One region of the Xanthomonas euroxanthea genome, then DNA from elsewhere that is predicted to be linked to it. Evidence: predicted binding sites of a transcription regulator. Region 1 holds the regulator's gene; each other region holds the start of a gene.
What was found. The regulator FliA, encoded in region 1, starts transcription of late flagellar genes. The targets are predictions, from matches to a motif close to TAAAGTTTNNCNNNCNNNGGCCGATAA.

Region 1 (4,173 bases):
CGGATCATGAAACGGCTGCCGCGCCCCAGTTCGGACTGGATCTGGATCTGCCCGCTGAGTTCGCGGATGCGCGATTGCACCACGTCCATGCCCACGCCACGGCCGGAGATGTCGGTGACCTCGGCCTTGGTCGAGAAGCCCGGCATGAAGATCAGATGCAGGCACTCGTCGGTGCTCAGGCGGGCGGCGGCTTCGGCGTCGATCAGGCCTTTGTTGCGGGCGATCTCGCGCAGGCGCTCGGGGTCGATGCCGGCGCCGTCGTCCTGGATCTCGATGCTGACGTAGTCGCCCTCCTGCTGCGCGGACAGCCGCACATGGCCGCTGCGCGGCTTGCCTGTGGCTTCGCGCAGGGCCGGCGATTCGATGCCGTGGTCGATCGCATTGCGCACCAGGTGCACCAGCGGGTCGGCCAGGGCCTCGACCAGGTTGCGGTCCAGTTCCGTCTCGGCGCCGATCAGCTCCAGCTCCACTTCCTTGGACAGGGTGCGCGCGACATCGCGGGCCACCTTGGGAAAGCGCGAGAACACCTTGCTGACCGGTTGCATGCGGGTGCGCATCACCGCGGTCTGCAGGCGTGCGGTGGCGATGTCCAGCGTGCTGACCGCGCGGTCGAGTTCCTCGTCGCGCAGGCGGGTGCGCAGGGTCTTGAGGCGATTGCGCGACAGCACCAGTTCGCCGATCAGGTTGACGATGGCATCCAGGCGCTTGGTGTCCACGCGCACGGTCTGCTCGGCGTCGGCTCCCTTGGCCGCCGCCTTGGGCGCGGCCTTGGCGCCGGGCGCAGCGGCGCCATGTGCGTCGTCGGGTGCGGGCGCTGCGGCGGCGGCCTTGGGCGCGGCCTTGACCGCCGGCGGGCCGCTCTTGGCATCGAACTGCGCAATCAGCGAGGCCGGTGCATGCGGCACGGCTTCGCCCGAGCCCATTGCATCCAGCATGGCCTGCAGGTAATCCAGCGACTGCTGCGCGGCATCGAAGTGATGCGCCTGCAACACCGCCTGGCCGGAGCGCGCCATGCCCAGGGTTTCCTCGGCGGCGTGGCAGAGCTCGACCATCGGCTTGATCGCCAGAAAGCCGGCGCCGCCCTTGAGCGTGTGGAAGCCGCGGAACACCGCGTTCAGCTGGTCGGCTTCGTCAGGTGCCTGTTCCAGCGACACCAGCTGTTCGCCGAGGCGGTCCAGGATTTCCTGGGCCTCGACGATGAAATCGGCAGCAATATCGTCTGGAACAGCACTCATGGTTACAACCCCAATCCGGACAGCAGGTCATCGGCGTCGTCCTGCGACACCGCGTGACGGTCCAGGCCCTTGACTGCAGGACCGGCAAGACCGCCGTCGTCTTTCTTCGGCTCTGGATTCTTCGGCGGCAGGCCGAGCGCACCGAAGCCCTCGTGCACGCGCCGGACGATGCCGGCCACGCGACGGATGATCTGCCCGCTCAGGTCCTGGTAGCTCTGCGCCAGCGACAGCTCGGTCAGGTTGTGGCGCATCTTGTCCATCAGCGCGCCCTGGTCCTGATTGAGCCCACCGTCGCGTAGCTGGTTGGCCAGCTCACGGCATTCCTCGACCAGATCCAGCGTGCGATGGCTGGCCTTCTCGGTCATCTCCACCACGTGGTCCAGGCGCGAACACGCATCGTCCAGCTCGCCGGCTTCCTCGGGCACGGTGGGCAACTCGCCCAGCGCCTGGCCGAGTTCGCGCGCAAGCCGGCTCAGGCCCTGCATCATCGGGCGCGTGCGCAGGGCGGCGAGGTGGTCGACCTCGCGCTTCCACGCAGCTTCGTCACCGCTTTCCAGTGCATCGAGCGCGCCCTGCAGGCGGTCGATCAACGCGGCGCGTTCGGCATTGGTGTCCACGGTGGCGTTCATCAGGCGGTCGCCGCCAGACGTTCGAACACCTTGCCCAGCTTCTCTTCCAGCGTCTGCGCGGTGAACGGCTTGATGATGTAGCCGTTCACGCCGCACTGGGCCGCTTCGATGATCTGCTCGCGCTTGGCTTCGGCGGTCACCATCATCACCGGCAGGTGCTTGAGCTTGGCGTCGGCGCGGATGTTGCGCAGCAGGTCGATGCCGGTCATGCCGGGCATGTTCCAGTCGGTGACCACGAAATCGAACGGGCCAGCCCGCAACGCCGCCAATGCGCTGTTGCCGTCTTCGGCCTCTGCGGTATTGGTGAAGCCAAGATCGCCCAACAGATTCTTGACGATGCGCCGCATCGTCGAGAAGTCGTCCACGATCAAAATCCGCATGTTCTTGTTCACATCAAGCTCCTAACACTAAAAAATACGCGAAAAAATCATTCGTCAATTTCGACACCGGCATCGGCCAGTTCGAAGACCTTGAGGCGGCCGCGCAGACGCACCACCGCCTGGCCATGGATCTGGCACACGCGCGATTCGCTGACACCGAGCACGGCGCCGATTTCTTTCAGGTTCAATTCCTGTTCGTAGTACAGCGACAGCACCAGCTGCTCGCGCTCGGGCAACTGGCCGATGGCCTTGCCCAGCTCGCGGCCGAACTCGCCGCGCTCCATCATCTGCTGCGGATTGGGGCCACCCTTGGCGGTGGTGTCCAGCTCGCCGTGATCCTCGATCCGCGACTCCAGGCTCAGCACCTGGCCGCGGGCGGCATCTTCCATCAGACGCAGGTAGTCCGGCAGCGGCATCTCCATCGCGGCGGCCACTTCGGTGGCGGCGGCTGCGCGGCCGGTGTGCTGCTCAATCTTGCGCACGGCCGCGGCGGCATCGCGTGCGCGTCGGTGCACCGAGCGCGGCACCCAGTCGCCACGGCGGATCTCGTCGATCATCGAGCCGCGGATGCGGATCGAGGCATAGGTCTCGAACGAGGCGCCCTGCTCGGAATCGTAACTGCGCGAGGCTTCGATCAGGCCGATCATGCCGGCCTGGATCAGGTCGTCCACTTCCACGCTCGCCGGCAGGCGCGCGGCCAGATGGTGGGCGATGCGGCGCACCAGGTCGGCGTGCTGGGTGACGATGTCATTGGCGTTGTTGCGCTGCACGGCACGGTACTGCGCGGTGGCCGTGGTTGCGGTAGCGGTGCTCATGCGGCCACTCCCCGTTGGATGATGCGTTCGACGAAGAATTCGACGTTGCCGCGGGACACGGTCGGGGCCTGCCAGCGCGAGGTACGGCGAGCGATTTCTGCAATGGCCTGCGCCGACGGACTGGCGGGGTAGGCCTTGATGACCGGTTGCTGGCGCTGTACCGACAGGCGCAACCAGTCGTCCTGCGGCACGTGGCCGAGGTAGTTCAGCGACACGTCGCCGAGGAATTTTTCGCAGACCCGCGACAGCTTGTCGTACAGCAGGCGGCCTTCGTTGGGGTCGCGCACCATGTTGGCGATGATCTGCAGGCGGTCCACGCCGCGTTCGCGCGAGAGCACCTTGATCAGCGCGTAGGCGTCGGTGATCGAGGCCGGCTCGTCGCAGACCACCACCACGGTGTCCTGGGCGGCCTGGCAGAAGGTCAGCACGCTGTCGGTGATGCCGGCGGCGGTGTCGATGACCATCACGTCCAGGTCGCGTTCCAGTTCGGAGAACACGTTGACCAGGCCGATGTGCTGGGCCGGGGCCAGTTCGGCCATGTGGCGGCGACCGGAGGCGGCCGGGACCACCAGCACGCCGCCGGGACCTTCGATGATCACCTCGTCCAGCGTGCAGCGGCCGGCGATCAGGTCGGCCAGGGTGTACTTGGGCGACAGGCCCAGCACCACGTCCAGGTTGGCCAGGCCCAGGTCGGCGTCCAGCAGCAGGGTGCGCTTGCCCATGTCGGCCAGCGCCACGGCCAGGTTGGCGGAGATGTTGGTTTTGCCCACGCCGCCCTTGCCACCGGTCACGGCAATGGTGCGCACCGGGCCCAAAGGCTCGGGACGGGTCGCCGACAGGGGGAAGGCGTTGGTCAGCTTGGCGTATTCACGCGACTGCATGGTTGTGCTCCGGAGTACAGGGCTTATCGGCAGCGCGCCGCAAATCTTCAAGGCGAAGAACGAGACTGGCGGCATTGGCGCGGTGCAGGTCGTCGGGGACCCGCTGTCCGTCAGTCACCCAGGTGATGGGCATTTGGTGATCGACGACGACCGACAGCGCACTACCGAAGCGGCCGGTCTCGTCAAGTTTGGTCAGCACCACGCCCTGGGGCTTGGCGTGGGCGAAGCGGCGC
Region 2 (4,173 bases), 1.9 Mb from region 1:
CACCACACCGTGCAGGACCTGACCAAGTCTGCCGGTGGCATGGGCTGGCTGGTCGATGCGTTGGGCAACATGCTGGTGGGCGTGGTGGCCGGTGCGGTCGTGCTGGGCGCGGTGATGCTGTTCCAGAAGCTGCGCGGCAAGCCGGCGGCGCATTGATCCGCGCTGCGGCGGGCCGGGCGCGGGATGGGCGCCCGCACCGGCGCGACGTGATCGCCCCGCGTGCTGGATCAGCCGGCACGCCATAGCCGGCGGAAATCGCTGCCGACACGTCTCTGCTCGGGCCGCCGCGCCAACGGCGCCGCCCTGCACGGCCACGCCACCCTGTGCCGAGGAGCGCACCGGGCGGCGGCCTTCACCGCTCCAGGCGGGGCGGACGAGCCATGCGCTCCGCCGACGGTTGCGCTCAGTCGGCGCTGACCACGCGATTCTTGCCGGCCGACTTGGCCTCGTACATGGCGCGGTCGGCACGGCGGATGACATCGTCCTGGGTTTCGTCGAGATGGCGCAGCGCCACGCCGCCGCTGAAGCTGACGAACAGGCGCACGTCGTCGTGCAACAGCGAGCGTTGCGCCAGCGCGCGCTGCAGGCGGATCACCGCCGCACTGGCTTCGAAGATGGTGGAGTCCGGCAACAGCAACACGAACTCCTCGCCGCCGAAGCGGGCGATGGCATCGGTGGTGCGCAGCACCGACTTGGCCACGTCCACCGTATGGCGCAGCGCGGCGTCGCCGCCGGCATGGCCGTGGGTCTCGTTGAGGCGGCGGAAGTCGTCCAGGTCCAGCATCGCCACGCACAAGGGTTGGCCGCCGCGCTGGGTACGGGCGGCTTCGCGCTGGAACAGCTCTTCGAAGCCGCGGCGGTTCAGCGCCCCGGTCAGCTGGTCTTCGCGCACCAGGCCGGCCACGTCCTTGAGTTCCTGTTCCAGCAGGGCGATGCGCTGCTCGGCGTCCTCGACCTGGCGACGTGCGGCGAGCAGCTCGTCGCGCGCGGCCAGCGCCTGCGCCTGCACGCCGGCGGTGTCCTGCAACACGTCCTGCAGCAGGCGATTGAGGTCGGGAATGCTGCGAGCGTCGCCGATCGCCTGCGAATAGCCGGCAACGCGATCGTGGTACTCGCCGGTGCTGGTGGCCATGCCGTCGAGCCGGTCGACGAAGGACACCATCATCTCGCGCATGGCGGTCTTGGAGTCGGCAATGCCTTGCTTGAGCAGGCCCTGCTTGTAGATGACCTCGCGCAGGGTGCCGCGTGCCTGCTCGATCGAGCCGACATCCAGCGGCCCGGAGATCAGCTGCCGCACCACCGAGATCTGCCCCTGCAGCCAGCTGCGATCGTCGAGCAGTTCGCCCACGTTCTCCAGCAACAGGTCGAACAGGCCCAGCAACAGGTTCTGCTGTTCGCTGGCATCTTCGGCACGCAGGCCGATCTGATGACTCAGTTCGCGCAAGCGTTGGTCCAGGGTGATCAGTTCATGGCCGGGGCGCCAGTGGCGCAGCGCCGATGCCAGGGTCTGTGCTTCTTCGGCCAGCTCCGGGCTGCGTTGCAGCAGCGTGGCCAAGGCATTGCCCAGTGCGTGACGCAGCAGGTCGCGCAGCTGCTCGGCTTCGGTGCGCCCTTCGGCCAGCGAGTCGCCGGTATCGATGGTGCGGATGTACTTGTCGATCAATTGCCGCAAGGCGCGGCCGTAGCCGGGCCAGTCGCCGGCCGCATAGGCCGCGCTCAGGCGCACGCCCATGTCGCCGAGTTCGCCATGCAGGCTGGTGATGCCCTCGGCAAAGGCCAGCAGCAAGGCCTCCGGGTGCGCGGCATGCGAGAACAGGCGCATCAGCAGGGCGGTGGCGGCAGCCGGGTCGTGCGCGCCGGACTTGTTCTTGGCCGGCACCAGCTGATGCGCGGCCAGGCCGTGCCCGCCGTGCCCGCCGCCGATCACGCTGGGCAGGGCGGCGGCCGGGCGTGCGCTGTCCGCGCCACCCCAGGGCAACAGGCGGCGCAGCCCGCCACGTGGGCGGCTTGGAAGTTCAGGCTGGTCTGCCATGCGCCGGGGTCTCGGAAAGTCGTGATGCTACCGCTGGTTATCGGCGTGCAAGCGTCTTGCTTAAGCGGTCCGGACAGGTCTGCGCAGTTCCAGCCTGCGCGCACGATGGCCGGCGATGGTCGAAAGGCGACGTCTGCCTGTGACTGAACGAGTCAGGCGGGTACTGGAGGGCGCCGCGGCCAGCGCCTGCTTCCGGTGCGTTTCAACAACCACGCACCACGGCGGGGATGTCATCACACGGCGACGCGCCGCTTATGCCGGGACGTACACGCGACCATGCGCAAGGGAATGTCGGTGTCGCAGAAAAGTCAGCACGTATTCACGCATATTTTATTTGCCCGGGGTGTAGATTCATCTCAAGGACGACGTGGAGTACGCGCGTTGGCCCCGCTCCTCATTCGTAGCAGGTCGTCTGGCTGAATCGGCAGATGATGGTTGTCGCTTCGCTGTTTTCCGTCTCCACCCACTTTACGACGGACGTTTAGATGGTTGCCATGATGCCGCTTCACGCCACTACCGCACGCTTTGAGCGCAGTACGTTGCTCCCCACTTTGAAGAAGAGCGGGCGGCCGCGTGATGCACGCGGGCGCTTCATTCGCCATCACGAACGTCTGCCGGTGTCGCCGGCCGATACCCGCGGCGCCTTGTTCGTGGTGTCGGAGATGGCGGACTTCATCAAGGCTGGCGGCCTGGGCGATGTGGCGGCGGCGCTGCCGCGCGCGCTGCGCCATCGCTACGACGTGCGGGTACTGATCCCCGGCTACCGCGCAGTGCTGGCGCGTGCGGGCAAGGTGGAGATCGTCGGCCGGGTACTGGCGCATGCGGCACTGCCGGCCTGCGACATCGGCCGCATCGTGCAATCGGACGGCCTGCCGATCTACATCCTGCTGTCCAAGGAATTGTTCGAGCGCGACGGGTCGCCTTATGTGAGCACCAGCGGGTCGGAGTTCGAAGACAACGCGATCCGCTTTGCCACCTTGTCGCATGCCGCCGCGCAGATCGCCGCCGGCCACGCCGGGTTGGGCTGGAAGCCGCGCCTGCTGCACCTCAACGACTGGCCGTGTGCGCTGGCTGCCGCCTATGTGCGCTGGTCCGGCGGCACCACGCCGTGCCTGTTGACCATCCATAACCTGGCCTACCAGGGCCTGGTGCCGTATTCGATGGCCGCTGCGCTGGGCATCCCCGCCGAGCGCGTGGCCGAGCTGGAGTTCTACGGGCAGATGTCGTTCCTGCGTGGCGGCATCGTGCATGCCGACCACGTCAACACGGTCAGTGTCAGCTATGCCCAGCAGATCACCGGCCCGGCGCAGGGCTGTGGCCTGGACCGCCTGCTGGCCGGTCGCGCCGCCAAGGGCGCGCTGACCGGCATCGTCAACGGCATCGACGCCAGCTGGGACCCGCGCACCGACGAATATCTGGACACGCATTTCAGCGTGAATCAGTGGCAGGGCCGGCAGGCCAACGCCGCGCAGGTGCGCAAGGCCTTCGGGCTGCGCGAGAGCACCGGCCCGCTGTTTGCGGTGGTGTCGCGGCTGGTGCACCAGAAGGGCCTGGACCTGATCTGCGAAGTCGCCCCGCAGATCGTGGCCGCCGGCGGCCAGATCGCGGTGATCGGCGGCGGCGAGCCGGAGATCGAGCAGCAGGTCGCCGAGCTGACCCGGCGCTATCCCGGCCAGGTGGGTGCCTTCATCGGGTTCGAGGAAGGCCTGGCGCGGCGCATGTTTGCCGGTGCCGACTTCCTGCTGATGCCGTCGCGCTTCGAGCCGTGCGGCCTGAGCCAGATGTACGCGCAGCGCTTTGGCTGCCTGCCGATCGCGCACGCCACCGGCGGCCTGATCGACACGGTGGATGACGGCGTCACCGGTTTTCTGTTCCAGCACGCCAGCGCCGAGGCCTTGCGCCGTTGCCTGGAGCGCGCATTCCGTACCTTCCGCCTGCCCAGCCTGCTGTCGGCGATGCGCCGCGCGGCGATGTTGCGTCCCAGTGGCTGGGATGTGGCGGGCAAGAAGTACCTCTCGCTGTACGAACGCACCGCCGCAACCGCTCCCGCGCTTGCGACGGTGTCATGAGCGAACGGCTGGGCGTGCAGGGGCAGGAGACGGAAACGACGGCGGTGACCATGGACGGGATCTCGGATTCAG
Region 3 (4,173 bases), 1.8 Mb from region 1:
ATGATGTCGGTCATGCGCTGTACGCTCGCAACCACTTCACTCATGGTCTTGCCGGCGTTGTGCACCAGAATGGAGCCTTCGCCGACGCGCTGCACCGAGTCGTCGATGAGATGCTTGATCTCCCTGGCCGCGCCGGAGGAGCGCTGTGCGAGGGTACGCACTTCGGAGGCGACAACCGCAAAGCCACGGCCCTGTTCGCCCGCGCGTGCCGCCTCCACTGCAGCATTCAATGCCAGGATGTTGGTCTGGAATGCTATTCCGTCGATGACGGAGATGATGTCGGCAATCTTTCTGGAAGAGGCCTCGATACCGCTCATCGTCTCGACCACCTGGTTCACGACCTGCCCACCCTGGGCAGCGACGCTGGCGGCGCCGATGGCGAGCTGGTTCGCCTGGTGCGCGCCCTCGGCATTCTGCCTGACGGTGGACGTCAGCTCCTCCATCGATGCAGCTGTCTCTTCAAGGTTGGCGGCCTGCTGCTCGGTTCGTTGCGACAGATCCTGATTGCCCGCAGCGATTTCGCTGGCGGCGCCCTTGATGGAAACCGCCGAGGTCTGGATGCTGCTCACAATCATCGCCAACTGGCTGGCAGTGGCATTGGCATCGTCGCGCATTTGAGCAAAGACGCCGCGGAAGTCGCCGGTCATCCGCGCGGTAAGGTCGCCGGCGGCAATCGACTGCAGCAGGCGGGAGAGTTCCGCAAGGTTGATATCGGTGGTCTGCATCAGATTGTTCAGCCCCTCCACCATGCCGCGGAAATCGTGATCGAACGCAGCGGCATCGCCTCGCGTCGAGAAGTCTCCGGACTCGGCAGCCTGCGCCAACGCGAGAATCTGGCGGTTGATCGCCTGGAGATTGCGCTTGGTCGCTGCCATCGCGTCGCTCAGCGCCGCCTTCTCACCCGGCAGTTGCGGCATATCCGCCTGCATGTCTCCTACGGCGTAACGCGACATGACCGCGACGAGTTGCCGCTGGACCTGTACATGCGCATCCACCAGGTCGTTGGTGCCAGCCACCATCCGGCCGTACTCGCCTGGAAAGCGCTCTGCATTCATGCGGTAGCTCATCTCTCCGGCATCATGCCGCGTCGCCATGTCGTCCTGGGCCTCGATGACCGCGCGTAGCTGCGCCTGCATCGTGCCCATCGACAGCAACAGCTGGCCCATCTCATCCTGACGACGGGGTGCGATCCGGCTATTGAGTTCGCCGGACGATACTGCGGCAGATACACGCACCGCCTCGGCCAGGGGCGCCAACACCTGGCGGCGCAACAAGACATAGAGTGCGGCGCTGAGCAAGGCAGCCGAGAGCAGGCCCACGACGATGATCACCCAAAGCAAGGAGCGGGCCTGCGCCATGACGTGGTGCTTGGGAACCATGATGCCGAGCGCAAAGACCTCTGGCGCCTCCCCCAGACGCAACGGCACGAACACCCGCAGCCAATCAGCTCCAGCCAGCTGTGTCTCGTCACTACTCACTTTCCCCGAGCGCACCTGAGCGAGCATGGCTTGCGTATGAGCATCGGTCATCTTCTTGCCGACCTGCTTTGTGTCGGCGCTCGCCATCACCGCGCCAGTCGGCGACAGCAGGATCGCCTGCCCGACGTCCAGCGGGCGAAGCCTCGCAACCCGTTTCTGCAACGCATCCAGGGAGATGGTGATGTTGACCGTGCCGAGGAAATGGCCATCCTCCATGATCGGCGTGCTCAAGGTGGTCATGAGCGTGTCAACGCCGGCCACCGGATAGTAATACGGCTCAAGTACCACCGGCGCATGGCTCTTGCGGGCGGCCAGGTACCAGTCCCCTTCTCCCGGCTTGTCATAGCTATGCAAGGCCTCCCGCACCAACGCGTCCTTCTGGTACGACCAATACACCATGAAGCGTCCGGTCGCGTCATGAAATGGCGCGTTGATATTGGCAGAGTCGCGGCCATCGAACGCCTCGGGCTCCCAGAGCGTGCTGATGCCCAGCCAGTTCTTTTGCAGTCGCAATTGCTCGCGCAACACCGACGCGGCCGACGCGCGGCTCACGCCATCGGCCTTGCGCTCGATGCGGAACGTATTGGCCAGGGTCGCGCCCGTGTTGAAGGCGGACCCAACGTCCGATGAGATTTCGCTGGCCTCGTGACGCGCCACTTCGCGCAGCATCTCCCGGGATGACCCAAGTAACGCCTCGCTACTGCGCCAATAGCTGATAGCGGCCGTCAAGCCGAAGCACAGCAACGCCAAGATCCCCGTTCCAATCATCAAGCGACTGGCCACACTGTTGCGACGAATCAACCGCCTGCTCATCGATGCTCCCGAAATGAAGTTGGCGCGCCGCGCTCGGGCACCCCTGCTCCGCTGGATATCGACATGCAACACCCGAACTTGAGCGCCACGCGGTCCTCAGGCCGCAGAGCTTACGGCCGATATAGGACTGCCCAACAATGTCCGCCACACATACCCGATGAAACGACTATCCAAGCTATTGCTATTGCTTGCGCCTATCGCAGCATCCAGCAATGCGGCCGCCCAGGATGCAGCGGCTAACGAAACCTATGCCAAGCTCGGGGGCGCTGTGCGCTTCAACTACGGGTGGCTGGACTACGCGCCGTCCCAACCGCTGGACCTTGAATTGCTCAGGGTGGATCTGAACGCAGGCACCGGACCGGTCTTCGTGTCGATCCAGCATCGCTGGTACGACGGGTTCGATGCCGTGCACCACGCATTTGTGGGCTGGAACGTGAGCGACCGTATCACCGTCAAGGCGGGGATCCAGCAAGTGCCATTCGGCTTGCTACCGACCGCCTCGAACAGCTTCTGGTTCGGATCGGGTTATTACCTCGGCATTGAGGATGACTACGATCCGGGTGTTGTTGTGACACGGACAGACGAAAGCAATACGCTGCACATCGGATGGTTCCTGGGCGATGAATATGGAGACGGCGCCCGTTACGATCGCTACTCGTTCGACGTCGCTGATACAGATGCGCATCCATATCGCGAACGCCATCGCATCAATCTGCGCTATGAACATCGCTATGCGATGACCCATGGAACCGCAGCCCTCGGTGTATCGGCGTTCTACGGCCACATCCTGAACAACACGGACCGCAATCGTCACGGATATGGAAGTGCAGCGGTCCATGCGCAATGGACCGCCGGCCGCTGGACTACCCAGCTGCAGTGGGCGCGTTACCGTTATGACGTGCCTGGAGACCGGATCGCGATGTCGGCCTTCCTGTTCCCGTTCGAGATCGCCGCCGAGGCGGACGTGCCCACCGCGAACATTGCCTATTCCTTCGGCAAGACAGGGTGGCTCGAAGACGTCACTTGCTACAACAATCTCAGCAAGACGATGCCCTACAGCGGTGGACCTGGCGTGCGCTCGTCCGTGCAGAACGTCACCGGCTGCAGTGTAAAGAAGGGAGCGATGCTGACCTATCTGGACTGGATTGCGGGCAAGAACATGTGGTTTGCAGGTGGAAACGGCATAGGGATCGATGATGGCGAGCGGTCGCGCTGGCACTCGCGCTTCAACCTCAATATCGGCTTCTATTTCTGACGGCGCATTCGCGGCCCCTCGACCTGCCTGCGTACGCCTCCCGTGGCGCCTTTTCCCGTTGCATGGCAAAGCAACAGGCCGAGGCGTTGACGATGCATAGACGACATGGAAGGGCGTGACACCAGGCCGTTGTCGTAGCTACAGCGCGCCAGAGCGCCGCCCACATCTGATCCGCTGGACTCACTCGCCCCTACGGCGGGGCATGCGCAGGCTCCAGCAGTGCGTTGATAAGCTGCTTCACGAATTTGGCAATCGCCTGCCTATCGGCCTGCTGACCGGTTGCCGCACGCACCATGAAGCCATTGAAGGCTGCCGTGATCATCATCATCGCAGTCGTCAGCTGCGTACGATCCATTCCCGGCGGAAGGCCGCATCGTTCCGCCGCATCGATGAATTGCTTCAGGACGATGGCGTCGGACTGGGCGAGGATGCGATGGATAGCCGTGTTGCGCGCTCCTTCGGCTGCAAGTTCGAGACGCAGCTGCACGTGCTCCGGCTCAAGCACCTTGGCCAGGGATGCATCGACCAGGCGCGTGAGTCGCTCTGCGACCGACCCGCCCAGGGGGTCGAGCTCCACCTCGCGGGCCAGTTGTGCCATGTCGTGCTCCTCTCGCCTGGCGATGGCTT

Region 2: H7A86_RS02050 (GGDEF domain-containing protein) is a predicted target of FliA. The motif match lies at 2,070-2,096, and genes of this name have one in related genera.
Region 3: H7A86_RS21130 (methyl-accepting chemotaxis protein) is a predicted target of FliA. The motif match lies at 2,347-2,373, and genes of this name have one in related genera.

What each region holds. Positions count from the first base shown of each region.
Region 1 is NZ_LR861803.1:2,367,975-2,372,147, forward strand. Features, by position in the region: gene H7A86_RS10040 (chemotaxis protein CheA) at 1-1,235, opposite strand, end outside; gene H7A86_RS10045 (protein phosphatase CheZ) at 1,238-1,864, opposite strand; gene cheY (chemotaxis response regulator CheY) at 1,864-2,256, opposite strand; gene H7A86_RS10055 (RNA polymerase sigma factor FliA) at 2,292-3,059, opposite strand; gene H7A86_RS10060 (MinD/ParA family protein) at 3,056-3,940, opposite strand; gene flhF (flagellar biosynthesis GTPase FlhF) at 3,927-4,173, opposite strand, start outside.
Region 2 is NZ_LR861803.1:479,620-483,792, forward strand. Features, by position in the region: gene H7A86_RS02045 (DUF808 domain-containing protein) at 1-156, shown strand, start outside; gene H7A86_RS02050 (GGDEF domain-containing protein) at 404-2,032, opposite strand; gene glgA (glycogen synthase GlgA) at 2,518-4,101, shown strand; gene H7A86_RS02060 (1,4-alpha-glucan branching enzyme) at 4,098-4,173, shown strand, end outside.
Region 3 is NZ_LR861803.1:561,265-565,437, reverse strand. Features, by position in the region: gene H7A86_RS21130 (methyl-accepting chemotaxis protein) at 1-2,291, opposite strand, end outside; gene H7A86_RS02360 (hypothetical protein) at 2,449-3,546, shown strand; gene H7A86_RS02355 (TetR/AcrR family transcriptional regulator) at 3,737-4,173, opposite strand, start outside.